DNA from 2 places in the Carnobacterium sp. 17-4 genome. Region 2 is predicted to be linked to the other one. Evidence: riboswitches for the same ligand, from Rfam matches in the RefSeq annotation. Region 2 holds a riboswitch; the other holds the start of a gene.
The links. A riboswitch is a leader RNA that binds a small molecule or an ion and turns the genes downstream of it on or off. The one in region 2 is predicted to bind thiamine pyrophosphate.
Positions count from the first base shown of each region.

Region 1: it holds a riboswitch for thiamine pyrophosphate, as region 2 does, so the genes downstream of both, thiT (energy-coupled thiamine transporter ThiT) here and thiM (hydroxyethylthiazole kinase) in region 2, are expected to answer to the same signal.

Region 1 covers NC_015391.1:972,491-988,062, forward strand. The annotation lists gene CAR_RS04760 (aspartate-semialdehyde dehydrogenase) at 61-1,110, shown strand; gene dapA (4-hydroxy-tetrahydrodipicolinate synthase) at 1,144-2,022, shown strand; gene CAR_RS04770 (ribonuclease J) at 2,054-3,733, shown strand; partial or broken gene CAR_RS13320 (ABC transporter permease/substrate binding protein) at 3,852-5,646, opposite strand; gene CAR_RS04785 (quaternary amine ABC transporter ATP-binding protein) at 5,639-6,835, opposite strand; gene CAR_RS04790 (HD domain-containing protein) at 7,285-7,950, shown strand; gene CAR_RS04795 (GNAT family N-acetyltransferase) at 8,003-8,503, shown strand; TPP riboswitch at 8,587-8,690, shown strand; gene thiT (energy-coupled thiamine transporter ThiT) at 8,765-9,328, shown strand; gene cls (cardiolipin synthase) at 9,484-10,935, shown strand; gene CAR_RS04810 (betaine/proline/choline family ABC transporter ATP-binding protein) at 11,095-12,279, shown strand; gene CAR_RS04815 (ABC transporter permease) at 12,294-12,929, shown strand; gene CAR_RS04820 (osmoprotectant ABC transporter substrate-binding protein) at 12,943-13,887, shown strand; gene CAR_RS04825 (ABC transporter permease) at 13,890-14,585, shown strand; gene CAR_RS04830 (hypothetical protein) at 14,693-15,019, opposite strand; gene CAR_RS04835 (DegV family protein) at 15,175-15,572, shown strand, end outside.
Region 2 covers NC_015391.1:10,621-26,192, reverse strand. The annotation lists gene walK (cell wall metabolism sensor histidine kinase WalK) at 1-1,319, opposite strand, end outside; gene yycF (response regulator YycF) at 1,326-2,033, opposite strand; gene CAR_RS00115 (PTS sugar transporter subunit IIA) at 2,229-2,786, opposite strand; gene CAR_RS00110 (DUF948 domain-containing protein) at 3,121-3,576, shown strand; gene CAR_RS00105 (YtxH domain-containing protein) at 3,609-3,992, shown strand; gene thiE (thiamine phosphate synthase) at 4,124-4,759, opposite strand; gene thiD (bifunctional hydroxymethylpyrimidine kinase/phosphomethylpyrimidine kinase) at 4,749-5,570, opposite strand; gene thiM (hydroxyethylthiazole kinase) at 5,567-6,313, opposite strand; TPP riboswitch at 6,495-6,593, opposite strand; TPP riboswitch at 6,650-6,748, opposite strand; gene CAR_RS00085 (alpha-amylase) at 6,899-8,359, opposite strand; gene CAR_RS00080 (DUF378 domain-containing protein) at 8,558-8,773, shown strand; gene CAR_RS00075 (ZIP family metal transporter) at 8,883-9,698, opposite strand; tRNA gene CAR_RS00070 (tRNA-Lys) at 9,876-9,948, opposite strand; gene CAR_RS00065 (adenylosuccinate synthase) at 10,101-11,393, opposite strand; gene dnaB (replicative DNA helicase) at 11,579-12,964, opposite strand; gene rplI (50S ribosomal protein L9) at 13,156-13,611, opposite strand; gene CAR_RS00050 (DHH family phosphoesterase) at 13,616-15,572, opposite strand, start outside.

The DNA of each region.
Region 1 (15,572 bases), 960 kb from region 2:
GGAGTACATGGAGCCATAAGATAAAATAAAAAATAGAAATATGTATTAGGAGAGATATAAATGAATGGATATACTATTGCAGTCGTAGGAGCTACGGGAGCTGTAGGAACAAAAATGATTCAAATGTTGGAGCAAGCCAATTTTCCAATTAATGAAGTGAAACTCTTAGCCTCGAAACGATCAGCTGGGAAAAAAGCTTTATTTAATGGAAAAGAAATCGAAATCCAAGAAACAACGGCGAATTCTTTTGAGAATGTTGATATTGCATTGTTTAGTGCAGGTGGATCGATTTCAAAACAATTTGCTCCCGAAGCGGTAAAACGTGGCGCAGTTGTCATTGACAATACAAGCGCATACCGAATGGATGCTGAAGTACCTTTAGTCGTTCCTGAAGTAAATGAGGAGGCAATTCGTTCTCATAAAGGAATTATTGCTAATCCGAATTGCTCAACGATTCAAATGATGGTTGCACTAGAACCGATTCGCAAACAATATGGATTAGATCGGGTCATCGTTTCAACGTATCAAGCAGTAAGCGGAGCTGGAGTTTCAGCTGTTAAAGAAATGAAAGAACAAGCACAACATATGTTAAATGGTGAGCCTTATGAAGCGGCTATTTTACCATCAGGTGGAGATAAAAAACATTTTCCAATTGCTTTCAATGCATTGCCACAAATCGATTTGTTTACTGAAGACGGTTATACATTTGAAGAGTTGAAAATGATCAATGAAACCAAAAAAATTATGGGTGATGATAACATAAAAGTTTCTGCAACATGCGTCCGTATTCCAGTCATTTCAGGACACTCGGAGTCTGTTTATATTGAAGTGAAAGAAGATGGAGCTAGTGTAGCTTCTATTCAAGAGCTTATGAAAAAAGCACCAGGTGTTGAACTTCAAGATGATCCTGCTAACCAAGTTTATCCAACAGCATTAGAAGCAGAAGGCAAGAAAGAAACATTTGTTGGAAGGATACGGAAAGATCGTGACTTAGACAAAGGTTATCATATGTGGATCGTTTCTGATAATTTAATCAAAGGTGCAGCTTGGAATTCTGTTCAAATTGCTGAAAGCTTACACAAGTTAAAATTAATTAAAACAAATAATTAATATAAGTCGAATTTAAGATAGAGGGTGATGGTATTGGATTTAAAAAAAGCACGCATTATAACCGCTATGACTACACCATTTGATGAAGAAGGATCAATTGATTATGGACGATTAGAAAAGTTGATCAACTTCTTACTTGAAAATGGAACAGAAGGATTAGTAGTGGGAGGCACAACTGGAGAATCTCCTACATTAACTCATGATGAAAAGTTAGACTTATACCGTAAGACAGTTGAATTAGTTGCAAGACGTGTACCAATCATTGCTGGTACGGGGTCATTTAACACTGCTGAGACGATTGCTTTTACAAAAGAGGTTGAAACCCTTGCAGGCATAGATGCGGCACTAGTAGTGACGCCATACTACAGTAAGCCTAACCAAGCTGGTTTGTATGCTCATTTTGAAGCAGTAGCTAAAAGTACTAGACTGCCGATCATCATCTATAACGTCCCCGGACGGACTAGTGTTTCGATTGATCCTAAGACGACAATTAAACTTTCATCGATTGAAAATATTATTGGTGTGAAAGAATGTTTAGGTTTAGATGCTTTAAGCGAAGAAATTGAACAAACACCAGATGACTTTTTAGTTTATACTGGTGAAGATGGTAATGCTTTTCCTGCTAAATGCATCGGAGCAACGGGCGTTATTTCTGTAGCAAGTCATGTTTTAGGGAATGAGATGTCTGAAATGTACAACTTGTTGCAAGAAGGATCTATGGCTGAAGCTGCACAGATTCATCGTCAACTAGTGCCTAAAATGAATAGTTTATTTACTGTTCCTTCTCCAGCACCTGTTAAATTTGCGTTAAACCACTTAGGTATTAACGTCGGTAGTTTGAGATTGCCATTAGTACCTTGTACAAAAGCAGAAGAAAATCATGTGTTAACTGAATTAAATTGGACAAAATAAAAAACGAAATGAAAGTAAAAGAGGTGAAGAAATGAGCACAATAAAAATTATCCCACTAGGGGGCGTGCGTGAAAATGGAAAAAACATGTATGCTGTTGAGGTGGATGAAGACATATTTGTTTTAGATTGTGGATTAATGTTTCCAGAAACAGAATTATTAGGAATTGATGTAGTCATTCCTGACTTTAGTTATTTAGAAGAAAATAAAAACCGTGTTACAGCTGTGTTTCTAACTCATGGTCATGAAGATGCAATTGGAGCACTACCTTATTTTCTTCAAAAATTTGATGTTCCAGTATTTGGAACTGAATTAACAATAGCTTTAGCAAAATTATTTGTTGAAAAAGATAGTCAAGTTAGTACTTTTGATGATTATCATATTGTTGATGAAAATACAGAGATTGAATTTGGAGATGTTGTGGCTAGTTTCTTTAGAACATCCCATACTATTCCAGATTCTGTTGGGGTAGCTCTTAAGACCGACGAAGGAAGCATTGTCTACACAGGTGATTTTAAGTTTGATCAAAGTGCAAAACCAATGTACCAAAGTAATTTATCACGCATTGCAGATATTGGTAAAAATAAGGTTTTAGCTTTATTGAGTGATTCAAGTGAAGCTGAGAGCCCTGTTGAAAATATAAGCGATCTAAAAGTAGCTGAAGAAGTATTGGATACATTCCAAAATGCTAGTGGGCGTATTATTGTTGCCAGCGTAGCTAGTAATATCTTGCGTATCCAACAAGTATTTGACGCTGCTCACAAATCGCACAAGAAAATTTTCATCACGGGAAGCAATCTTGAAGAAATCGTTCAAATTGCTATGCAACTGAATAAGCTTCAATTGCCAAATGAAGATTTGATTGTTCCAATAACAGAAATTGAAAAATACAGTGATCACGAAATTGTTGTGTTAGAAACGGGCGTTACTGGCGAGCCGATTAAAACGTTAACACGTATGGCAAAAGGAAAGCACTCTCAAGTAAATATTAAAGAGGGCGATCTAGTTTATATCGTAACAAGCCCATCGACAGCAATGGAAGTAACGGTTGCTCAAGCAGAAAACTTGATTTATCGTGCTGGTGGAACGGTAAAACAAATTTCAGATAATTTGAAAGCTTCTGGCCATGCTACTCCTAACGATTTAAAATTAATGATCAATCTGATTAAACCTACTTACTTTATTCCAGTTCAAGGAGAATATCGTATGCTTTCGGCTCATGCAAAACTTGCACATGAAGTTGGAATGCCTTATAAAAATATATTCATACCAGGTAAAGGCGATATCATGGAATACAAAAATGAGCGTATGCATGTAGCTGGTCAAGTTACAGCAGGGAATACAATGGTCGATGGTATTGGAATTGGTGATATTGGAAATATTGTTTTACGCGACCGTAAATTGTTATCTGAAGATGGTATTTTTGTAGCGGTAGTTACTATTAACCGTAGAAAAAGTAAAATTATTTCAGGTCCTGAAGTCATGACTAGAGGTTTCGTATACGTTAAAGAAAATACAGATCTAATTAATCAAAGTAATGAGATTATTAGAGAAGTAGTAGAAGAGAATTTAAATCGTAAAGAATTTGAATGGAGTCGTTTGAAGCAAGAAATTAGAGATGCTTTGAATAAACATCTCTTTGAACAAACACGTAGACGTCCAGTTATTCTACCAATTATTATGGAAACAAGTTCGCGCAACCGTAAAAATTAAACACAACAAAAAAAGCTCTTACTTCCTTTAGAAAAGGATATAAGAGCTTTTTTTGTTGTAAAAGAAGAGCACTCACATTAAGTGAATGCTCTTTGATCGAAAGTGATTTCAGACTAGCTTATTTTGCTACGCCTTCAGTCCACTCAGCAACACGGTCAGGATTTTCTTCAATCCACGTTTCAGCCGCATCTTCAGGATCTTCTCCTTCAGAAATATCTAGCATAATGCTTTCCATTTCTTCAGTTGTCCAATTAAATTGATCTAATACTTGATAAGCTTCAGGCATGTCTTCATCAAGACCTTCACGAGCCATAGTATTGATTGTTTCTGATTCGCCAAATGAATTTTCAGGATCTTCTAAATATTTTAAGTCATAAGAGGCGAACATCCAGTGTGGAGACCAACCAGTAATAACAATATCTTCTTCATTTTGAATTGCTTGACCCAATGCAACAGTCATGGCACCAGATGAAGAGGTTTCAAGATCCCATTCACTCAAGTTATCGTAATCTTCTAAAGATTTTTCAGTTGCAGCAACAACACCTGCACCAGGTTCGATACCAGTGATAGTCATTGCAGCTTCATCTTTAAGATCTGCAATTGAATCAACATCCATATATTCAGGAACGACAAGGCCAACTAATGCGCCTTCTAAGTTTGGTCCTAAATCAACCATTTGGTCGCCATATTCTTCAAATTGAGAACCATGAGTAGCTGGTAACCATGCAGCTACCATAGCGTCAGCGTCTCCGCTAGCTACGGCTTGCCACATTACAGCGTTATCTAATGGTGTTAGTTTTACATCATACCCTAAGTCTTCCAATACTTTACCAATAACGTTAGTAGAAGCAACTTCAGTATCCCATTCAACATAAGATAATTCAATTTCTTGTCCTTTACCAACAGTTGCTGATTCATCCTCAGTTGATGACTTTTCAGTTGAACAACCTGCTGCAACTAATGATAACCCCAAACCAGCTGTAAGACCTAAATGTTTCCAATTAATTTTTTCATATTAAATTTATATCCCCTTTTTTGTAAACTAATTTTTTTTTGATTTGTTATTTTTATTTTTTATTTAATTTTTGCGTTAAGCGGTCAATAATAATCGCTAAGACAACTAAACCTAAACCAGATACGAAACCTGTTCCAATTTGTGCACGTTGTAGTGAAGAAAGAACTTCTCTACCAAGACCTGGAGCTCCAATCATTGAAGCAATAACTACCATAGATAAAGCCAACATAACAGTTTGGTTGATACCAGCCATAATTGTTGATTTTGCTAAAGGCAATTCTACTTTAAATAATTTTTGAGCACCTGTGCTACCAAATGATTCAGCAGCTTCAACTAATTCGTGTGAAACTTGTCTGATTCCAAGGTTAGTAAAGCGAACAGTAGGTGGGATGGCAAAAATTAAAGAGGCGAATACCCCCGGAACCATACCAATACCAAAGAAAGCAACTGCGGGAATCAAGTAAACAAAGGCTGGCATTGTTTGCATGAAATCAAGAACAGGAGTAATAATGGCATTTGCAATTTTACTTTTAGCCATTAAAATTCCGAATGGAACCCCGATGATAACAGATAATAAACTTGCAACCAGAACCAAAGTCAGAGTGTTCATTAAGTCTTCCCAAAGACCTTGATTATAGGTAAACCAAAGACCAATTATTGTAAATGTAGCCAATCCGATTTTTTTCTTTGAAGCAATAAAAGCAATCAAAGCAATAATCAAAATAAACAAAATTGGCGGAACAAGTAATAACGTATTTGTCACAAATTCCATAACGATTTCTGAATATTTTTGAATAGGGTCAAACAAAAACGCAAAAGTTTGAGTTACCCAACTTGTAAAGTTTTCTACAGCATCAGCTACTGGTAATTCTGGAATGATATCTAATATACTAGACATTTTCAAGCACCTCACTCTCTCCTGCAAGGGCAGCTATTACAGCGCCTCTGACAATTATACCAACTAACTTACCATCATCTACAACTGCTACGGGAGTAGTTGCATCATGAATAACTGAAAAGATATCGTTCATGGAAGTTGTTCTAGTAACAGTTGGGATGTCTTTTTTCAGGATGTTTTCAATTGTTGTAATATTATTCTTACGAGCATCTGAAGCATCTTCTGCCGTGATATAACCTAGAAGGTTACGTTGGCTATCTACTACTAGGATGCTGGATATTCCCTCACTACGCATTTGCTCAAGTGCAAAACGCGGACCATGATTTTTTATATTCAATGTTTCAGGACGTTGCATAATATTTTCAGCTGTTAATACTTTAGAACGATCAACGTCTTCAACAAATTTTTCAACGTAATCATTAGCTGGGTTAGTTAATATTTCTTCAGGAGAACCGATTTGTACGATTGATCCATCTTTCATTAAGGCAATTTTATCACCGATTCTTAAAGCTTCGTTTAGATCATGAGTAATAAAAATAATCGTCTTTTTCACTTTAGATTGAAGTTCGATTAATTCATCTTGCATTTCACGACGAATCAATGGGTCTAATGCTGAGAAAGCTTCGTCCATTAATAAGATTTCAGGATCATTCGCTAAAGCACGTGCTAATCCTACACGTTGTTGCATTCCGCCAGATAGTTGATTAGGGTATTGATCTTTATATTCACCTAAACCTGCATTATCTAGAGCTTTTTGAGCTTTTTGCTGTCTTTCAGCTTTGTCAACACCTTGGATTTCTAGGCCATACTCTGTATTTTCTAGAATTGTCCGGTGAGGAAAGAGACCAAAGTTTTGGAAAACCATACTTAGTTTTTCTCTTCTGACTTGACGTAAAGCTTTTTTATCCATTTTAGAGAGATTCTCATCATCTATATAGATATCTCCTTTTGTAGGATCGATTAAACGATTAAACATTCGAACAAGAGTTGATTTTCCACTACCAGATAATCCCATAATAACAAAAATTTCACCTTCTTCAACAGTGAAACTAACGTTATTAACCCCAACAGTGGCCCCCGTTTCTTTTAAAATTTCTTGCTTAGATTTTTGTTCTTTCAACATTTCTAAGGCTTGTGTTGTTTTTTTACCAAAAACTTTCGATACATTTTCAACAGTTATTTTTGACAAAATAACATCTCCTTTCCCTTTTTAGGTATGAATCTCAAACTAATAAATCAAAATTGATGTAAAAGAGGATCCAAACATAAATTGACTAGCTAACCACTGTCCATAGTAGTTTTATCTAAAACCCCTTTTACAAAAAAACAACGACAACTATTCATAAAAAAAATAGTTTCAAATGGAACACAATGAGTAGTGTAACATGAATGAAAACAAATGAAAAACCAAAGCATTTTCAAAAATAAGCTTTAGTGCCTTTGTTTTGCCTATATAACAGACCTTAGAGCATGAATAAAAAAAATGAAAAAACTTTTTTTTTGGCTATTTTTTGTTCGTTTATTTGAAAAAAGTCCGATAAAGAATAACATTACAATGGACATATAACTTGTGATTTTTAAGTGAGATTGATAAACTTATTTTAAGTACTTTGATGACCCAAAAGAGGTGGACGATGGATGTTAACGCAATTGCAAAAAAACATAATAAATGAGACAGAAGAATATGTCTACCAACTTTTAAAAGATGATGCTAGCGGTCATGATTGGTGGCATATTGACCGTGTTCGAAATCTAACTAAAAGTATAGCGCAAAAGGAAAAAGGAAATATTGATCTTTTTGTTTGTGAAATGGCAGCTCTCTTACATGACGTAGCAGACGGCAAGTTAAATAAGACAGAAGCTGAAGGAGAAAATAAGGTTAGAGTATGGCTTTCTAGATTTTCACTAATCGAACCAGAAATCGAACAGATAATGGGAATTATTCTTCATATGTCTTATAAGGGCGGAACAAATAAAGTGGTACTATCTTCTATAGAAGGACAAATTGTTCAAGACGCAGATCGATTGGATGCATTGGGCGCAATTGGAATTGCACGAACTATGGCTTACTCGGGCTCAAAAAATCGCTTAATCCATGATCCAGCGAAAAAACCACGAAATCAGCTTACAATTGAAGACTATCGTTCTGGAGAAGATACAGCAATTATGCATTTTTATGAAAAATTATTAAAATTAAAAAATAAGATGAATACGAGTATTGGAAAAGAAATGGCTAAAAAAAGACATGCTTACATGGAAGCATACTTAGAAGAGTTTTACGCTGAGTGGGATGGTAAAAAATAAGCTATACGTTGAAAATCAATGGGATTTGAAATAAAAGTATAGGAGGTTTGTTATGGGTGATATGAAAAGTCTAATTTTAAGAGAAGCAACGGTAAGCGATAATTTTATAATAGAAGACTATACAATAGAAGAAACACCATATACAGTGAAACCTATGGATGGTATGACAGAAAGTTTACATGAAAGTGAAAAACATCCGATTCTAGTGTTAGAAGGGAATAAAATGGTGGCTTTTTTTATCCTTCAAACTGGAGACACTATTCTAAATTACGTTTCAAATCCTCATGCGATTTTATTAAAAGCCCATTCGGTTGATAAGCAGTATCTAAAACAAGGATATGGAAAAGCTTCATTAGAAAAACTACCTAGGTTTATTAACGAACATTTTCCTTCTATTACTGAAATTATTTTGTTGATTGATTACGATAACATTAGTGGACAAATGATGTATATAAAATCTGGATTTAAAGATACTAGAAATAAAGTGAAAGAGTTGGATGGCTATAAATTTGTTTACTCAAAAAAACTGACAAATGAAATGAGTTCGAATTAGGGTAAAAGATCTTATAAATGCTTCATTGACAACTCCTAACAATCATCGTAAAATAGATATTGTAAGAAAAAATTAAATGAACAACCATCACAAAGGGGTGCTGTAAAAAGCTGAGACTGAATCAAGTGATTCTAACCCTTGGAACCTGTTCGTTAGTACGAGCGTAGGGATTGTGACGGGGACGAAATGTTATTTATAATGATAATTCGAGCTCCTCCTTTGATGTGTGGCACTGTTCAGCACAATAGGAGGAGTTTTTTTTTGAGAAATGATCGATTACGAGTTTGGATAGAAGGTACAATATTTGCGGCTTTAGCGATTGTATTGTCCCTGATTCCAACAAATATTGGGACAGGTTTTACTATTTCTTTAGGTATGATTCCATTGACCTTGTTTGCATTTAGACGTGGTTTTGCGGCAGGAACTGCAGCAGGTTTTCTTTGGGGGATACTTCATTTTTTAATAGGAAATGCTAGCATCTTACATCCATTACAAGGATTTATAGAATATTTTGTTGCTTTTGCATTTGTTGGTTTTGCGGGTGTAGTTAGGAAACCTTTACAACTTGCTTTTAAAGAAAATAATCAATTCAAGCAATATCAATTTATTTTAATTGGAACGATTATTGGTACAGTGGCCCGTTTCTTTTGGCACTTTATTGCAGGTTATTATTTCTGGGGAAGCTATGCTCCAAAAGGTATGAATCCCATTTGGTACTCGTTTATTGCGAATGGTGGTAGTGCTTTAGCAACGGGAATAGCTACTAGTGTAGTATTATTCATCATGGCCAAAACGACGCCAACTTTATTTTTACCAAAAAAATAAAGGTTGCTTTACTTTAGTAAGTCTATAGATAAAGAGAGTGGATAATTATTCCAGTCTCTTTTTTTTGATATTTTTTTATACAGATAGTTTCTAGTAGCTAAAAGAAAACGGAAGTAGTAAGATTAGACAATAATAAGGTGGAGAGGAATAATTGAATGAACATTATAATATACATAATTTTAGGGCTCTACTTTCTAAATGTTTTACTTTCTATCATAACAGTATTTCGTGAAAAACGTGATATTGCAGCTACTTGGGCTTGGTTACTTGTGCTTATTCTTTTACCAGGTATAGGTTTTATTTTTTATTTATTTATCGGGAAAAAATTGACCCGTGAAAAAATATTTGATATTAATTCGCAAGAAAATATAGGGATGCCAGAGCTTGTGCAAGCCCAGAAAGAAATGCTAGCTGATGATGAAGAATTATTATCTGGAAAACAAGCTACTGAAAATGCAAAAGAAATGGCTAGTTTGTTTTTAGAAAGTGATGAATCTATTTTAACAAAAGGAAACAAGATTGAGTTATTTACTGATGGAGCAAAAAAATTTGATTCATTAATTGAAGATATTTCTAAAGCAGAACACCATATTCATATGGTTTATTACATTATTCATAATGATAAAATTGGAAAACGAGTTCTTGAAGCATTAGAAGAACGCGCAGCTGCAGGAGTAGAAGTTCTTGTCATCTATGATGCATTAGGATCTAGATCTTTAAGACCCAAATTTTTTAAAAACTTGAAAAAATTAGGTGGAAAAGCTGAACCATTTTTTGGATCTAAGCTACCAATTATTAATCTACGGTTTAACTATCGGAATCACCGTAAAATTGTAATAATTGACGGAAAAATTGGTTATACCGGTGGTTTCAATGTAGGTGACGAATACTTAGGCGAATATAAGAAATTTGGCTACTGGAGAGATACTCACTTGAAGATCCAAGGAAATGCAGTGTTAGCTTTACAAACTCGCTTTTTGATGGACTGGAATGCAGCTGTTTCAAAACATAAATTGGAATACGAAGAAAATTATTTTCCATTGATTGATAAAAAAGGACACACAAATGTTCAAGTGGTATCTAGTGGTCCTGATTCAGATCTTGAACAAATAAAAAAAGGCTACATCAAGATGATTAGTATGGCTAAAGAGTCAGTTTTCATACAAACACCGTATTTTGTTCCAGATGATTCAGTGTTAGAATCTATCCAAATTGCCGTTATGTCTGGGATTGACGTAAAAATTATGATACCGAATAAACCAGATCATCCCTTTATCTATCGTGCAACAATGTACTACGCAGAAGAGATGGTGGATGCTGGAGCAGAAGTGTACATCTATGATAATGGGTTTCTGCATGCAAAAACTGTTGTTGTTGATGGAGATATTTGTTCAATTGGTACAGCCAATTTTGATATCCGAAGCTTTAAATTAAATTTTGAAGTGAATGTCTTTATTTACGATGATAAAATTGCAAAGCAACAGCAACAATTGTTCTACGATGATATGAAAAAAAGTTATTTGTTAACTAAAGAAATCTTAGACAATCAATCTAAATGGTTAAAATTCAAACAAATTTTTTCACGGTTATTTTCTCCAATTTTATAAGCAATGAAAGAACAAGGTTGAAACAAGTTTTTTGTTTCAACCTTGTTCTTTTATGAGAGGGTTTTAATTAGAAGGCATCAAATTTGATAAGGTGAAGCTTCTTTGAGATAATAAATGGGAGTATGGTAAAAAAACGAAACTATATAAGAGGTGAATGTAGTGATAGAATTTAAAAATGTTTCCAAAGTCTACAAAGGTGGGAAAAAAGCTGTTGACAATATTAACCTCACATTTAATGATGGAGAGTTTATTGTATTTATTGGTACGAGTGGAAGTGGGAAAACAACTTCTATGCGTATGATCAATCGCATGATTGAACCAACATCAGGTCAGATTTTAATTAACGGGGAAGATATTATGAAGAAAGATCCTGTTCAGTTAAGACGTAAAATTGGCTATGTTATCCAACAAATTGGCTTAATGCCACATATGACTATATATGACAATATCGTAATGGTTCCTAAATTATTAAAATGGTCCGAAGATAAGCAGAGAGAATCTGCAGAACGATTGTTGGAGAAGGTAGATTTACCAAAAGAATTTTTGTCACGTTACCCAGCTGAACTTTCTGGTGGACAACAACAAAGAATTGGAGTTATTCGTGCTTTAGCTGCTGATCAAGATGTGATATTGATGGACGAACCATTTGGGGCATTAGACCCTATTACTAGAGATGCCTTACAAGAATTAGTTAAAGAGTTGCAAGTGGAATTGGGAAAAACTTTTATTTTTGTTACTCATGATATGGATGAAGCTTTAAAATTAGCTGATCGCATTGTTATCATGCAAAAAGGACGTGTAGTGCAATTTGATACGCCAGACAATATATTAGCTGAACCGGCTAATCAATTTGTTGAAGACTTTATCGGTGAAGACCGCTTAATTCAAGCTAGACCAAATATTCAAACAGTAGATCAAGTTATGATAAAAAATCCGATTTCAGTAACTCCTGGAAAATCTATTTCAGAAGCTATACGTTTAATGAGAGACAAACGTGTGGATTCGTTATTTGTTACGGATGATTCAGGTGTGTTAAAAGGGTATGTAGATATCGAGAAAATTGACCGTAACCGCAAACGTGCTACAAGTGTTGGAGATATTATGATAGACAAAGTTTATTTTGTTCGAGAAGGTACACTTTTAAGAGACACTGTTCAAAGAATTCTAAAGCGTGGCTTTAAAAATATTCCAGTTGTGGATAATAAAGGCCGTTTAATTGGTCTTGTTACTCGTGCTTCGTTAGTAGATGTGGTCTACGATACAATATGGGGTGAAGAACAAGAAGAAGAGCTGACATCCAGCAGTGTTTTTGAAACAACCATTCCTAAAGAAAGTAATGAATAGAGGAGGAAAAGACTATGGCTGAATTTTTTGCAACAAATGGCTCTGATTTACTCCTGAAAACATGGGAACATTTTTATATCTCAGCAATTGCATTGGCATTAGGTGTTATTGTAGCTGTCCCTTTGGGAGTTTTATTAACACGATTTGAGAAAAGTGCTAAATTTATTATTGGTTTAGCTACTATTTTACAAACAGTTCCTTCATTAGCGTTACTAGCTTTAATGATTCCTTTATTTGGAATTGGCAAGGTCCCTGCGATTGTGGCATTATTTATCTATTCTTTGTTGCCTATTTTGAGAAATACTTATATAGGAATGAATGGAGTAGATGTTAACTTAAGAGATGCAGGAAAAGGAATGGGAATGACAAGCGTACAATTGATTCGTAATGTGGAGTTGCCTCAGGCTGCACCAGTTATTATGGCGGGAATTCGATTGTCCGGTGTTTACGTTATATCATGGGCTGCTTTAGCTTCATACATTGGAGCAGGTGGATTAGGTGATTTTATCTTTAACGGATTAAATCTTTTTATTCCTAGTTTGATTATTGGTGGGACTATACCTGTGACTATTCTTGCATTGTTAACAGATTATGCACTAGGAAAACTAGAGAAAAAAGTAACGCCTAGAGTTATACAAGGTATTGAATAGGAGGGCTTCAACTATGAAGAAAATTCAAAAAATTGCTGCCCTTTTTTTAGCAGCACTATTATTAAGCAGTTGTTCGTTGCCTGGTCTAGGCAGCGGGTTTAATGAAGAAGGTATCACCATCACAGGTGGTTCAACTACAGAGCAACAAATTGTTGGCTATATTGTTGAAGGCATGGTTGAGCATTACATTGATATAGATGCTCAAATTGTTAATAATCTGGGTTCATCTTCTCTAAATCATCAAGCATTGATTGGTGGAGATGCGAACGTTGCGGCAATAAAATATACTGGAACTTCGTTAACGGGTGAGTTAGGGCAAGATCCGATTACGGATCCTGAGGTAGCCTTGGATTTAGTTGTAGAGGGATTTGCAGCTGAGTTTGATCAAAAATGGTTTCCAACATATGGATTTGCTAATACGTATGCCTTTATGGTGACACAAGAACTGGCAGATCAATATGACTTAGTTACGATTAGTGATTTAGAGGACATTGCTGGCGAACTTAATGCAGGAGTGGATACCTCTTGGATCCAACGTGTAGGAGATGGTTATGATGCGTTTCTAGACACTTATGGTTTTGATTTTAACCGTGTATATCCTATGCAAATCGGTTTAGTTTATAATGCATTACAAGCTGGTGAAATGGATGTTGTACTGGGCTATTCGACAGATGGTCGTATTAAAAGTTATGACTTAGTGGTATTGGAAGATGACAAACGACTATTCCCACCGTATGACGCAAGTCCGGTTGCAACTTTTGAAGTTTTAGAAGCTTATCCTGAATTGAATGAAGTATTAACGAAGTTGAAAAATACAATATCGGATGAAAAAATGCAAGAATTAAACTATATTTCAGACAATAATTTAATTGAACCTAAAGTTGTAGCAGATAATTTCTTGAAAGAAAATAATTACTTTGAATCAGTTGAAGTAAACGAAGAAGGAGACGAACAGTAATGATGGCAGACATGAATTTATGGGAACAATTACTTTATTACTTCTCAGAAAATGGCCTTTACATTTGGAGTCAATTTTTTCGTCACTTCTTAATTTCAATTTATGGGGTGTTATTTGCAGCAATTGTAGGGATCCCTCTTGGTTTTTGGATTTCCCGACATGGAAAGTTAGCTGATTGGGTTATAGGAGCCGCTAATGTGATCCAAACGATTCCTTCTTTAGCTATGTTGTCTATTTTAATGTTAGGATTGGGACTAGGTGTGAATACCGTTGTTTCTACAGTATTTTTGTACTCTCTATTGCCGATTATTAAAAATACTTACGCTGGAGTTCAAAGCGTAGACAAAAATATTTTAGATTCTGGTAAAGGAATGGGCATGACAAGATGGCAACTGACTTATATGATTGAACTTCCATTGGCTTTATCGATTATTATGGCAGGAATTCGTAATGCTATGGTAGTGGGTATTGGAGTAACTGCAATCGGAACCTTTATAGGAGCCGGTGGTTTAGGGGATATCATCACTAGAGGAGTAAACGTGACCGATGGTGGAGCCATTATCCTTGCGGGTGCTATTCCTACTGCTTTTATGGCAATCATTAGTGACTTACTCTTAGGGTGGATTGAGAAGAAATTAGATCCAACAAAAGGAAAAAATTATTATCGTAATAATCAAACATGGATAAAATCAATTTAAAATAAAAAGCTCTCCTTTTGAGCGAATTAGATAGCTGTATATCTAATCGTTATTGGGAGAGCTTTTTAGTATTATTCTAATAGTGAAAAAAGTAAGTATAAATCATTTTAAGGTAAACGGATATGTCTTATATCACTTGGATGAATAAGATAAGTCATATGAAGAAGAGTATTTTCTAAAATGATTTGTGGTCTTTTAAAAGGCGTGTATCTAATAAAACCAGTAACTTCAGTTAGGCTAGATTGATTTTTTAGTTGGTTGATTTGTAAAATTATTTTTTTCTTTTTAGTAAAAGCTTGATTTAAGAAAAGAATGATTTGTGCTTCAGGCATTTGAGGGAAAAATTCTAGTTCACTAGTCGTAGTAGGCAAAAAGAATTTTTTTTGTAGAAAGGCAAAGGGATGAACTGGTTCTTCTAAAGTATTTTTTTTCATCTTTATTCCTCCGAACGTTTGTTTGATAATTTTATTATACGAACAAACGTTCAACAAAGCAAGCTGTTTAATTATTTTTTTAAAGTTTCTATTTTTCTGAAAAAATGGCATAATGAAACAAGTATGTATAGAGTTCTGAAAAAGGGGTTTTAACAATGGATTATAAAATTATTGCAGATTCATGCTGCGATTTGCCATTAGATTTTATAAAAAATAATGATATTGAAATTATAAATTTAATGATTAATATGGATGGAAAAGATTATCTAGATGATATGGGAGAAACTTTTGACCGTGATGCCTTCTTTGAAGCTTTAAAGAATGGCGCAATGGCAACTAGTTCTCAAGTTAATATTGGAACATTTTTAGAAGTATTTAAAAAATATGTTGAAAAAGGACAACCTGTTCTATTTTTAGGACTGTCTTCTGCATTAAGTGGTTCTTACAATAATGCTGTAACAGCTGTAGAGATGTTGAAAGAAGAATATGACCAAGTAAATATAACGATTGTAGACTCTAAAGCTGCTTGCCTTGGAGAAGGTCTTTTAGTATT
Region 2 (15,572 bases):
CGGGATAAATCTAACAGATCTTTGATCATACGAATCATCCGATCTGTTTCTTCTTGCGTTACTTTTAAAAATTGCGGAGCGATTTCCGGATCTTTCCATGCACCATCTAGTAATGCCTCTAAATAACTTCTCATACTTGTTAAAGGCGTTCTGAGTTCATGAGAAACATTTGAAACAAACTCTTTTCGCTCATTATCTATTTTTTCTTGCTTTGTTACATCATGCAATACACAAACAATTCCACTGATAAAACCAGTTTCTCTTTGAATAAGAGTAAACTCACCCCTCAAAGTTACTGGTATCTCATCATTTGAAAAATCAAAGTACATATCATCTTCGTTTTCCAGTAATTTACGCAAAGTATATTCCTTATCTATTTTCAATACTTTTAAGATTGAAACACCTAGCGCCATTTCCTGGGAAATATTCAACATCTCCATAGCTTTGTCATTGATAATAACAATGACTCCTCTTCGGTCTGTCGCGATAACTCCATCTGTCATGTGGGTCAACACACTATTTAAACGTCTCCGTTCAGATTCTGTCGTTTCTTGGGCTTCCTCAACCTTAGTTGACAAGTCATTGATTGCCATAGATAGTATACCCAATTCATCTTTACTATAAACTTTAACTTGTCCGGAATAATCTCCATCTGCCATTTGAATCGTCTGTTGTGTCATTTCAGTAATTGGTTTTGTTATTGCCCGGGAAATAAATAGTGCCAAAATAACGGTTAATGCTATTGCTATTAAAGAAGAATTAAGAAAAATAAGCGTTATTTCGCTGATTTGTTCATAAACACTTTCAATATTTGTCGTTAACGCTATTACACCCAATATTTCATTTGATCCATCACTTGCAATAATAGGAGAAACCAACTTCCAGATTCGGTCGTTGGTCGTTTGATCTCTGTATTGACTGGTGACTGTATTTCCCAGCAGTAAAGCTTGTTGAACATCTTTATCATTTGTTTTGCTGCTAACACTATTTTGCTGAGTGCTGTCACTCGTCCCTAATAAATAATGTTGATCATCAATGATCTGAACTTCTAAAATTCCATTTCCTGAAAAGTCTTCAATCAACCGTCCAATTTCGGTACTATCTTCTGCTGTTTCATCATCAAATAAAATAGGCTGAATAGTGTTATCTAAAAAGCCTACTTGAAGTCTTTTTTCTTCTTGGAAATTAGTGACTAGCTGCGTTTCTAATTGTCTAACAAAATACGTTCCAATTAATTCTAATGCCACCAGTAATAGAATAATGAACACGAAAATTATTTTGAAATCAATAGATTGAAAAAAAGTGATCTTTTTCTTCATGAAACATTACTCCTGTTCGGGATTTCTTAAATAATAGCCAACTCCACGTCTTGTTACAAGCCAAGTTGGGTGACTAGGGTTGTCTTCTATTTTTTCTCTTAATCTTCTAACCGTTACATCGACCGTTCTTACGTCTCCAAAATAATCGTAGCCCCAAACCGTTTGTAACAAATGTTCTCTGGTCATTACTTGACCTAAATGTTTAGCCAAATAATGCAGCAATTCAAATTCGCGGTGCGTTAATTCAATTGTGGCTCCTCTTTTAGACACAATGTACGCATCTGGATGAATCGTTAAAGCACCTACTTCAATATCATTTGTTTCAATTTCTTCAACAACTGGCGTCTTAGCATTATCATGTCTTCTTAAATTTGCTTTTACACGTGCTGTCAATTCTCTATTAGAAAATGGTTTTGTGACATAGTCATCCGCACCAAGTTCTAATCCAAGTACTTTATCAATTTCCGAGTCTTTTGCTGTAACCATGATAATAGGCATATCATGATTTTTTCGGACTTCACGACAAACTTCTAACCCATCTTTTTTAGGAAGCATCAAGTCTAAAATGATAAGATCTGGCAATACTTCTTCTACTTTTTCTAAAGCTTCTTCTCCATCATATGCCGTAAACACTTCATATCCTTCTTTTGTTAAATTAAATTTAACGATATCTGAAATTGGTTTCTCATCATCAACTACTAATATTTTTTTCAAAATGAAACCTCCTTGGAATTTCTACTTTTTTATGACTGTTTTTTATATTAATGGTTTATTACTTTTCAATTAATTTGCTGTAAGAATGACAAACTATTCTACCTTTCATTATACCGAACATACGGTAAGAGTGCAAAAACAAAATCAAGAGCTATATATAGGCTCTTGATTTTGTTTAATTGATTAGCTATTTTTTTAATAGCCTTCAATAGTTAATGCAATTGTTTTTCCAGCTTGAGCTTCGACTTCATTATTTGGTTTGAATACGTAACGGTAATTTTCATTTTCTCCATTTATCACAATGACTGGTATAAACAAGCGACAACCGCGACTAAGAAGGTATTCCTGATCAAACTTTACCAACGGGTCTCCTTGTTTAACGGTCATACCTTTTTTTAAATGCGTTTCAAAACCTACTCCGTTTAAGGTTACCGTATCTAAACCAACATGTATGAGAACTTCTAATCCGTCATGTGTGCGAATTTCGAATGCATGAGATGCATCTGCGACTTGAAATAACTTTCCGCCAATAGGGGCACAAACTATACTAGAAGTCGGGATCATAGCAAAGCCTTCTCCTATCATTTTTTCAGAAAACACAAGATCTGGCACTTCTTCTATTGGTATTATACTGCCATCTGTTACAGCTACTAATGATGCCTTTTTCTTCTTTAGCAATTCGTTTTGTGCATCTTCTTTTAAAGATAAGTTCATTCCAATAAATCCTCCAATATCTAACTCTTTTTTATTCATCTATTGATTTTTCCCCATTATTTATTTTATCTTTAATTGTAACTGATTATAAATGCTTTGACCATCTTTTAAAAAAATCTATCTAAATTCAAATGTTATTTAATCTAAGAAGTAGTAAGGATTTTAGGTATGTATTATCTTTCAATACGTTAGCCCAATTTTACAATAATGCGATTTCATTTTATTTGGCTATTCCCCTTTTTAATGGTATTCTTATAGAAAATAAAAGTAAACTGATTACTTGTTGCTAAAATGAGTGGCTGTTTCCACCTATTTCTTATTAAGTTAAGCCAATTTTCAACTCTATCTTTAATGAAAGGAGCGTATAAGCTAAATGTCAATCGAATTTATCATAGCTATTGGTATCGTGGTTTTAGCCTTGGTTGCTTTAGTTATTTTTGGAATACTCATTGGTAAAAAGGTAGGGAGTTTAATGAAAGAAATTAGTTCAACTCAGACTACTGTTCAAGATCAAATAAATCATTTTACAAAAGAAAAAGATGCTATAACAACTAAAATAGACCATATGACCACTCGAGTAGATAGTATGACAAAAGATGTAGCTGTTAAACAATCTTATATTTCTGATTTTACTCAAACAACAGCTGATTTTGGAGAATCTATCAACGATTTAAAACAAAATAGCAATAAAGTCGCTTCCTATTTTCTTTCTAGTTCAAGGAGAAAAGTAACAGTTACTCCTCCTCGAATAACAAAAGTAGGAAAGACAGCCTTAAAGATGTACCAGACCAGAAAAAACAGAACAAAAAAACGTTTTTCATTTAACTAAACTAAATCATTTTAGAAAAGGGGAACTTTGTTATGGCTAATAATTTTACTAGAACTTTATTTGTAGGGGCTGCTGCTGCAGTTACTGCCTTATTACTCGCTCCTAAATCAGGAAAAGAATTACGACAAGATATCAAAACGCAAGCAAACGATTTGAAAGAACAAGCAATGGATCAAGTAAATAGTTTTGCTGATGAAGTAAAACAAAGTTACAAAGAAGTTGAAGAGGAAATCAGCTATACTGATCCTGAATTAGCTGCTACCATTGAAGATATTGAAACAGATTTAAATTTACACTCTGAACCACTTGATAATTCAGAATTTACAGGTTCTGTGGAAGTTCCTCCAACATCTGTAGTTGAAGACTTATCTAGTACTCCAGACTTATCTGTTGAAGATAGACGTGGACAATTATAGACGTAAAAAGAACTTAAAGTAAAAATTCTTAAAAACAACATTCCCGCTAATGAGCAATCATTAGCGGGAATGTTGTTTTTTTATTACTATTTAAATAATAGAGAAGCGGTAACTAGTATCCCATAAAACAATTAATTTATTTTTTTCGTTAGAAGGAGATTCTTAACCGTTTGCCCAATATCTTTACTATGACAGATAACTGAAATTACAGACACACCATCTGCTCCTGAGGAACGAACCTCACTAGCATTTTCTTCTGTAATTCCTCCTATACCAACGATTGGGAAGTTGCTACATTGTTTTCGCATAGCCTTTAAAAAATGCAATCCAGCAGGAGGTTTCGCATCTTTTTTAGATTGCGTTTTATAGATTGGTCCAATTCCCACATAATCTGCTCCACTAAGTATCGCCTGTTCCATTTCTCTAGAATTGTGTACAGAAACGCCTATTATTTTTCCTTTCGCTTGTTTACGAAATGTAGAAAGAGCTAGATCTTCTTGTCCAATATGGATACCATCAGCATCTAGTTTGAGTGCGAGTTCAACATCATCGTTGATGATAAAAGGCACTTGGTATGCTAGACACATTTTTTGGCAAGCACGGGCAAACTCTTCATAAACGCTACCTGTTAGTGCCCCTTCACCTTTTTCACGTAATTGGAAACATGTAATACCTGCTTCCAATGCTTCTTCAAGTATTTTCAAAGGATCTTTTGTGCAGTTCATTGTCCCCATAATAAAATAGACGCTCAATATATTATAATTCACTTACTTCTACCTCACAGATTCCTTGCTGACAATTATAAGCAAAGTGATTTGTTGGTCCATGTCCATGTCCATGTCCAATATGAAGAGGAGTAGCAATGGCTAAATGAATAAATTTTTTCGCCTCAATGATCGATTCCTTTATCGATAGTCCTTTTGCTATATTTGCTGTAAGTGCTGCTGAGAATGTACAGCCTGTCCCATGAGTATCTTTTGTTTGGATACGAGGGGTAGTTATCGAAAAAGAGTTCAGACGGGAATACACTCTGTCTGTTGCGTATTCTCCATCTAAATGTCCTCCTTTGATAACCACACATTCAACTCCCATTTGAAGAATCTCCTGTGCAGCTTTTTCGATATCTTCAACATTTTTAATTTGTCTACCTGTTAACAGTTCTGCCTCAGGGATATTTGGTGTGCAGATTGTTGTATAAGGAAAAAGTTTTTCTATTAACGTTTTTACTGCTACATCCTGTAAAAGACTTGCTCCACCTTTTGCGATCATTACAGGATCAACGATCAACGGAATATTTTGTTGTTGTATAATTTTAGCTACAACTTCAATAATTTCAGTTGAAAACAACATACCGGTTTTAATGGCTTTTATAGAGAAATCATCCAGCACAGTTTGTAATTGTTGCTGTACAAAACTTGATGGTACTTCAAAAATACCGTGGACTCCTAGTGTATTTTGGTCAGTTAATGCTGTAATAACTGTTGTCCCAAATACACCAAGTTCTTGAAATGTTTTTAAATCTGCTTGAATTCCAGCACCACCACCTGAATCTGATCCAGCAACTGTTAATGCAATCATCTCTCAACCTCCGCTAACTCTTGTAATCTGTTCATAAATTGCAAGGCAAAATCCCCTACTTTATTTGTACTTTGTTCAGCAGCTTGTTTGTAGTCTTTTAGCGTTGTTACTAAATTCTGCAGTTGATTTGTTGCACCTCCACTAGCAAGAGACGCTGCACAGATAGCACTTAATAAACACCCTGTACCTGTAATATGTGTTGCTATTTCTTTGCCTCCTGAAACGTATAATCCCTCATGTCCATTTGTTATAAAATCTGATTTACCTGTTACAATAACCAAACACCTATATTGCAAAGCAATTCGTTTTGCTACTAGAGCAATATCTATTTCACCTGTGCCACTATCTACACCTTTTGATTGCCAAACCTCTCCCGCAATTGCTGCTAATTCTCCTGCATTACACCGAATCAAATTAAATTGAATATTCTTTAAAAGTAGCTGAACCAATTGTTTTCGATAACTTGTAGAACCAACGCCTACAGGATCCAACACAATAGGAATGGATAATTCATTGGCTTTTCCCCCAGCTAGCAACATAGCTTCTGCTGTACGGTCATTCACAGTACCAATATTAATAAGTAAAGCTTGAGCAATCGACACTATTTCAGTTACCTCGTTCACTTCATCAGCCATAATAGGTGAAGCACCGACTGCAAGTAAACCATTCGCCGTAAAATTAGCGACCACATAGTTTGTCATGCAATGCACTAAAGGAGCTGTCTTTTTTATTTGTGATAACATTTTTCATTCCTCTTTCTCTTGTTCTTTGTCTACCATCTGAATAATTGAATTCTTAATTTTATTTAGTCCTAACATTCTGTTTGTCATTTCATTTCAACAAAATATGACTCTCAGACCTCCTTTATTTTGGATGTACGCAAAAAGGCCTCTACAAAAATTGTAGAGACTAAAAAAGTGTATAAGAAAACCACTAATCGCTCCCTACGTCAGTATTAACTAACAGGTTCTAAGGGTCAGGTTTTAACCTTCTCAACACACGTGTGTCCCCCCGCAATTAAAAGTTTTACAAAAGAAAAGCTCCCCATAAAAATGGAGAGCTAGTACGTATAATTTAATACATATGTACATAGTGCTCCCTACGTCAGTGTTAACTAACAGGTTCTAAGGGTCAGGTTTTAACCTTCTCAACACACATGTGTCCCCCTGCAAAACATTTAATTACTTATAAGCTTACTATAGACAAACTACTTAATCAATCCTCTTAAGTAATCAGAAAATAAGAATACAAAAAGCTTAACTAATGAATAGACTGAAACGCTCTATTCATTAGTTAAGCAACAGCTAGATCTTTTTCTTTTGGTTCAATTATTCTTTTCTATTAACCCATACAGATATGGATCCAGCTTCTACAAGAAAATGACCATTTCCTTCTTCATCAATAGTTACTGTCTCCGCACAATTGCCTAAATAATCTTCATAAACAAATCCCACTTTTTCTTTTCCTACAAACATATCTTTATAACCAGCATCACTATTTGAAATGACTATAGAACATCCTATGGGGTACTCTTCATTTCCTGAACGCGTCCAACCAATGCAATTATGATGGTCAAAATAATCCGTTTGCTCTCCATATGCATAGTGTTTTTTTACATAAAGTAATTTATCAATCACTTCACGATGCGGCTCAATAGGATTTTCTCCCTTTATACCATAGTAATCACCATAAAAGAGTACAGGATATCCTTCTTTCCTTAATAAGATGACTCCATAAGCTATAGGTTTAAACCAAGGTTCAACAAATGATTCAAGTGATTGATTTGGCTGTGAATCATGATTGTCTACAAATGTTACAGCTTGCATTGGATTGTTTTTAATTAATGTTTGATCAAATAAATGTGTTAAATCAAAGTTTTGACCCATTTTCGAAGCTTTTTCTAATTGATGGTGTAATCCTACATCAAATAAATCCAACTTGTAATCTTGACTATCTAAATAACTATTCAAATTTGTATAATTTTGGTCCCAATATTCTCCTACTATAAAAAACTGTCTGCCAAAGTTAGCTTCTATACTTTCACGAAGTTCATAAATAAATTTCTCATTTATATGTTTAACAGCATCTAACCTAAATCCATCCACTCCAGTTTCTTCAATAAACCAGTTAGCCCATTTTTTTGTTTCTTCAACGACTTCAGGATGACTATAATCAATATCAGCAAACATCAAGTAATCGTAGTTTCCGTATTCATTATCTACCGTCTCATCATCTGCCCAACCTTTATGTTGACCTTCAATACGGTAAATAGCTTTTTTTTCATTTTCTTGATTGTAATCTGTTCCAGAAAAATGATACCAGTGCCAGTGAAAATCAGAATACTTTCCTTTTCTGCCTGGGAACGTAAACTCTGTCCATCCTTCAATTTCATAAGCTTCACTAATCTTTTGATTACGATCATCCGGGTTCACTTCAACTGCTTTAAATCGTTCAGTTCCATCTGCACCTGCTTTATGATTTAAAACGATATCTGCATAGACTTGTATCTCGTATTTATGTAATTCTTCAATAGCTGCAATTAGTTCTTCCTTGGTGCCATATTTAGTACGTACAGTGCCTTTTTGATCAAATTCCCCTAAATCATACAAATCATAAATACCATATCCGTTATCATTTTTATCCATACCTTTAAAGCAAGGTGGGATCCATACACTTGTTACACCTATTTCATGTAGGTGTTTTGCATCTTCTTTTAACCGTTTCCAATGTTTCCCATCATTTTCTACGTACCATTCGAAATACTGCATCATCAGTCCATTTTTATACATGGTCTTCATCCTTTCGATCACTAATCCGTTATTTACCCACTTATTTAATCTCTTGCCTTTTCAAAATTATACTTTAGTAATTTTACCATTTTTCCATCAAAAAGAATAATAACAAGAATTTCTTTTTCAAGTCACATTAATCGACAATTAATTCTAAACCAAGTATAGTTACTTTATCAAATAAAGGAGGTTATCTAGATGAAAGCATTGGATAGTATTGCGTTAGCACTACTAATTGTTGGCGGTTTAAACTGGCTATTGGTTGGACTATTTGAATTTGATCTCGTTGCTACAATTTTTGGCGGACAAACATCATTGTTATCTAAAATTGTTTATATCATCGTTGGTTTATGTGCATTGTATTCCTTAAAATTCTTCCCTTTATTAACTTCAAACCACAAAGATAGACACTAAAATTATTTATAAAAACTAAATATCGTATAAAAAAAAGGGACTCAACATTAACTTGTTGAGTCCCTTTTCTATTTTAATTGGTCAACTAAGTAAACAGATTTTACATTTTCTACCCAAGAGCTACATCTAAAATCATCATGATTGTAAAACCAATCATCAACCACATTGATGCTAAATCTTTATTGCCATTTTCTTGGGAACCAGGTATAACTTCCTCTGCAACAACAAAAATCATAGCTCCAGCAGCAAAGCTTAGTGCATATGGAAGTAACGGTTCCATGACTGTAACAGCTAATACACCTAGAATAGCTGCCAGTGGTTCTACAGCTCCGGAAAGTTGTCCATAGTAAAAACTTTTGGCTCTGGACATACCATCACGTCTTAATGGCATAGAAACAGCTGTTCCTTCTGGAAAATTTTGAATACCCATACCAATAGCTAAAGCAACTGCACCTGCGATAGAAGCTTCGGGATTACCTGCTGCAACTGAACCAAATGCGACCCCTACTGCTAATCCTTCTGGTATATTGTGCATTGTAATGGCTAAAACTAATAAAGTACTTCGTTTTCTCTTTTGAGGATTAACCCCTTCAGCTTCTGATGGAGGCATATTTGGGTTTAAATGGGGCAATAAATTATCCGCACTCCATAAAAAGAGGCCTCCTAACATAAAACCAATAGCTGCAGGCACCCATGCCGGAAGTGGACCACTTTCAGCCATGGAAATAGCAGGTGATAAAAGTGACCAAAAACTTGCTGCAATCATTACTCCTCCAGCAAAACCTAGCATGCCATCCATTAACTTTTGATTCACATTTTTAGTAGAAAATACTAAAGCAGCTCCTAACGCTGTCATTCCCCATGTAAAAAGCGATGCAATTATCGTTTGTACTATAGGACTTAAAGAACTAAAAAACTCAACCACTTACTTCACTCCTTATATATAATCCTAACTATTTATTCTTATTCAGTATAAATCTCTTTTCATTTTTCTACAAATAGTTCAACGCAGATATATTTAGAAAATAAAAAAGAGACGCAATAAACGTTTTCGAAATGCTTTCGCACCAACGTTTATTCGTCTCGTGGGTTTGGCACCCAATGGGATGTGGGGGATTCGAACCCTCGACCCGCTGATTAAGAGTCAGCTGCTCTACCAACTGAGCTAACAACCCATTTTTTACCTTTTTTCTTACAAAATATAGTTTAACACATTTTATTGTTTTTATGTAAAAAAAATAGCCGAAAAAGATCCTTTTTCTAACTTTTATTAAATAAAAAAGATTAACCAAACAAAAAAGCTTTTGCTTGGTTAATCTATAATTTATTATACTTGTGCCCAAACACTTTCTAAGATGTTTGTTTGGTCGCGGTCAGGTCCAACTGAGAACGTTGAAATACGAACACCTACTAATTCAGAAATACGATGTACATAATTTCTTGCATTTTCAGGAAGCTCTGCTAAAGTACGACATTTGGTAATATCTTCACTCCAACCTGGTAATTCTTCGTAGATTGGCGTACATTCAGCTAACTCTTTTAAACTTGCTGGATAATGTAAAATTTCTTCTCCATTGCGTTCATAAGCTGTACAGATCTTAACCGTCTCTAAACCACTTAAAACATCAATTGAGTTTAAAGAAAGATTAGTGATTCCAGATACTCGTTTTGAATGACGCATCACTACAGTATCAAACCAACCAATACGACGTGGACGTCCAGTAGTTGTACCATATTCACGACCAACATCACGGATACGTTGTCCTACTTCGTCAAATAATTCTGTTGGGAACGGACCGTCTCCAACACGTGAAGTGTAGGCTTTACATACGCCAACTACTTTATCAATTTTTGAAGGACCAACACCACTACCGATAGTTACTCCACCAGCTACTGGATTAGAAGAAGTAACGAATGGATACGTCCCTTGATCAATATCCAACATAACCCCTTGAGCTCCCTCAAATAAGACACGTTTACCATCATCTAAAGCATCATTTAATACTACTGATGTATCACAAACATACTGTTTAAGTTCTTGGCCATATTGATAATACTCTTCGAAAACATCTTCAAAGTCAATTGCAGTAGAATCATACATTTTTACAAAACTACGATTTTTTTCTTCCAAATTAATGCGTAAGCGTTCTTCAAAAATTTCTTTATCTAGTAAATCAGCAATTCGGATACCAATACGAGCCGCTTTATCCATATATGCTGGTCCAATTCCTTTGATCGTTGTTCCAAGTTTTTGATCGCCTTTAGAATCTTCTTGTAATTGATCTAATTGAATATGGTAAGGCAGGATAACATGAGCACGATCAGAAATACGTAGATTCTCTGTTGTTATTCCTTTGTCATGTAAATAAGCTAACTCTTTAATAAGTGCTTTAGGGTTTACAACAACACCATTTCCAATAACACTGATTTTATCTTTAGAGAAAATTCCTGATGGGATTAAATGCAATTTGTAAGTTTCACCATCAAATTGAATAGTGTGTCCGGCATTGTCACCACCTTGATAACGTGCAATGACTTCCGCGTTTTCACTTAGAAAGTCCGTAATTTTACCTTTTCCTTCATCGCCCCATTGTGTACCAACGACTACTACTGAAGACATATGAACACCTCATTAATTTTTTTTTACCCAAATACTTATTAATTTTAGCAGTAAATGATGATTGTTTCAACAAAAAACGAATATTTAATTTTATTTTAACTAAAAAAACCGAAATAAACGAACATTAATTTTTTATTTCTTAAAAAAAAAGACAAAATGCGAACATTATTTCGCATGAGTCTTTTTTAGCGTTGTGCCATATCATCTGGATAATAACTTAATGAAGAAAACTTATTGTACTCTTTTATAAATAAAAGTTTAACTGTACCCCTGGCACCACTTCTGTTTTTTTCGATAATGACTTCTATCACATTGTCTTCACCGGCTGATCCATGATCGTCGTCATCTTCTCCCTCTTCGCGATCATAATAGTCATCACGGTATAAGAAGGCTACGATATCAGCATCTTGTTCGATTGATCCAGATTCACGAATATCACTTAAAACTGGACGTTTATCTTGCCGTTGTTCCACACCACGCGATAATTGGGACAACGCTATAACCGGAACTTTTAATTCTTTTGCTAATTTTTTTAACTGACGAGAAATTTCAGAGACTTCTTGTTGTCTACTTTCACGTCCAGTACCTTCAATTAATTGCAGATAATCAATTAATACCAAGCCAAGGTTACCTTTTTCTTGTTTTAATCGACGACATTTAGCACGAATTTCAGCTATTCTAATCCCTGGTGTATCATCGATGTAAATGTTGGCTTTTGATAAACTACCCATAGCTACAATCAGGCTTTGCCATTCTTCTTCTGATAATGTCCCCGTTCTCAAATGGCCAGCATCTATACTTCCTTCTGCACAAAGCATCCGATTGACCAATGATTCTGCTCCCATTTCTAAACTAAAAATGGCAACTGTTTCATCCGTCTTTGTTCCAATATTTTGAGCAATATTTAAAGCAAATGCCGTTTTCCCTACAGCGGGACGCGCAGCTAAAATAATCAATTCTTCTTTTTGAAGTCCAGCTGTCATTTTATCTAAAGCTTGATAACCAGTCGGCAAACCTGTAATTTCTTCATTATTTTGATAAAGTTGATCTATCTGAGCAATAGAACTGTTCAACACGTCTGAGATGGCTAAAAAACCGCTTCTGTTACGTCTTTCAGATACTTCTAGAATACTGCGCTCTGCCTCATCTAGAATTGAAGCTAGCTCATCTCCTTCTTCATATCCTTTAGTAACAATATCTGTTGCTGTATGGATCAAATTTCTTAAAATAGCTTTTTGTTCTACTATCTTTGCGTAATATTCCATATTAGCAGCTGTTGGAACTGACACAGCTAACTCGGCTAGATAAGCCATTCCACCAATGTCTTCTAACTGATTTTTAGATTCTAATGCATTGGTTACCGTAACGATATCAATAGCTTCATTATGGTTATTTAATTCTAACATTGCTTGAAAAATCAATTGATGTCCCCGACGATAAAAATCTTTAGACTCAATAAATTCTAAAGCACCGACAACCGTTTCAGGATCTAAAAATATTGAACCTAAAACTGCTTGTTCTGCCTCTATACTCTGTGGTGGTAAGCGATCTTGAAAAGCTTCTTGTACCAATAAATTCTCTCCCTTTCACTATCAACAGTACGATTATTTTCCGTAAAATAGTTGTATTCAATTCTATTATTTTACCTTAAAAGGACTTGAAACACAATCTAGAAAACAGAACATTCGTTCCATAATTGTTAGTTTAAAAAAAAGCATTTGACTCTTATAATGCTACTGAGCCAAATGCTTTTTTTGCTAATTTAATTTTCTGGTAAGACTCTTACCGTTATAGTGGCAACTACTTCTGGGTGAATTTTTACATCAATTTTCATTGACGTTAAACTTCTAATAGGAACAGGCAACTCAATTTTACGTTTATCAAGTTTTATGTTTAACTGTTTTTGAGCTGCAGCAGCGATTTGTTTTGTTGTAACGGAACCAAACAAACGACCATCTTCAGCTGCTTTAGTTTTGATCTCGATTGCATTTTCATCTTTTTCGAGAAATTCTTTTACCTTTTTAGCTTCTTGTAGAATCTCTTCTTCTTTTTTCTCGTCAGCTTTTATTTTACCATTTAATTCACTTATGCTAGCTGAAGTAGCTTCTTTCGCTAAGTTGTTTTTCAATAAAAAGTTATGTGCATATCCATCAGCAACGTTTTTTACCTCGCCTTTTTTACCTTTACCTTTTACATCTGCTAAAAATATAACTTTCATAATGTTATTCCTCCTTAGTTTTGTTTAAAATAACCTCACGCAATTGTTCTTTTGCTTCTTTTATCGTAATATTTTCTAATTGCGTAGCTGCATTAGATAAGTGTCCGCCGCCACCTAGCTGTTCCATAATAACTTGAACGTTTATTTCGCCTAAACTGCGGGCACTTATGCCAATTTTATTATCTGTACGCTTAGTGATTACAAAAGCTGCATCTACGTTAGACATTGAAAGCATGGTATCAGCTGTTTGTGCTGCTACCACTGTATCATAAACAGCATTCTCTTCACCAACAGCAACGGCTATATTTTTAGTAACAAATTCAATGGTTTCAATTAAATGACTACGAAGAAGGTAGGTTTCTTTATCTTCTTTCAATAGTCGTTGGATCATAACTGCATCTGCACCGCAAGACCTTAGATAACTTGCAGCATCAAAAGTACGAGATCCTGTTCTGAGAGAAAAACTATTGGTATCTACAATAATTCCGCCTAATAGCGCAGTAGCCTCAATCTTATTTATGGGATCTGCTTCTTCCGATTGGTATTCGAACAGCTCTGTAATCAGTTCAGCTGACGAGGAAGCATAAGGTTCGATGTAAACTAAAGCTGGATTTTCTGGAAAAGCTTCTCCACGACGATGATGATCAATAACAACTACCTTATTTGTTCGAGAAATTAAATCTGGAGCTATCCCCATAGACGGACGATGAAAATCAACTAACACAACTAAACTATTATTTGTAATCATTTGTTCAGCAACAGCAGGTGTTATAATATATCGGCTAATTTCATTGTCCTTTTCTACTTCTTTCATTAACTTAGAGATATCTTTGCTAAATTCATCTGGATTTACAATAACCCAAGCTTCTTTGTTATTCATTTCAGCAATCCTTCTAATACCTAATGAAGCACCAATGGCATCCAAATCAGGATATCTATGTCCCATAATAAAAATTTGATCAGATTGTTTCATTAATTCTTGAAGTGCTTGACTAATCATCCGGGAGCGAACGCGTGTTCTTTTCTCCATAGGATTTGTTTTTCCGCCATAATAACGCGGTTCAGCATCATAACCTTTTACAACAACCTGGTCTCCACCTCTACCTAAAGCCAAATCTAAATTACTTTGGGCTAATTTAGATAATTCACTTAAATCTTCAGATCCATACGCAATACCAATACTCAACGTTAGAGGGAAATTTTGTTTTGAAGTTCTCTCTCTAATTTGATCGATAATACTAAATTTTTCTTCTTCCATTTTAGCTAAAGACCTCTTGTGCATCATAACGATAAAGCGATCTTCTGTTATGCGTTTTAAGTACACATGATGTGACTTAGCCCAATTAGATAATTGAGTTGTAATAAAGTTATCCAAATTAGATATATTTCTATCGGTCATTCCTTGAGTAATTTCATCATGATTATCGACAAATATATTTCCAATAACAATTTGTTCTTCCTCGTACTTTGATTGAATGTTAGCGTATTCTGTAATGTCCATAAGATAAACAACTCTAATATCTTTTTGAACAATTATTTGAAAAACTTTGTCGCCCCATTTTGCTTTTTTCAATCCAGAGTCTCGGCTTTCTTTGACAAGTATTGCTAATTCGCTATCAACATCTTCTAACTGCTTACCTAGCACTTCTTGGTAACCTAAATGCGATTGAAGATAAGGATTAATCCATTGCAATTGTAAGTTTTCATTAAATAAAAGAATACCAATGGGCATTTTTATCAAAGCTTCTTGCTCTCCGCGCTTAATTCGAAAAGCTAAATCTGAAATGTATTTTTTGTTTTCAATGGCTAATTTCTTTGCCAAATCATACAATAAAAATAATACCACTATAAAAATAACTAGTAACGCTAAACCGATTCCAATGTTAGCGATAAATCCTAAAACAATTATAACTAACTGAAACACCATTATAATGGCTATAATAGTTTGAATTTTTTTATCA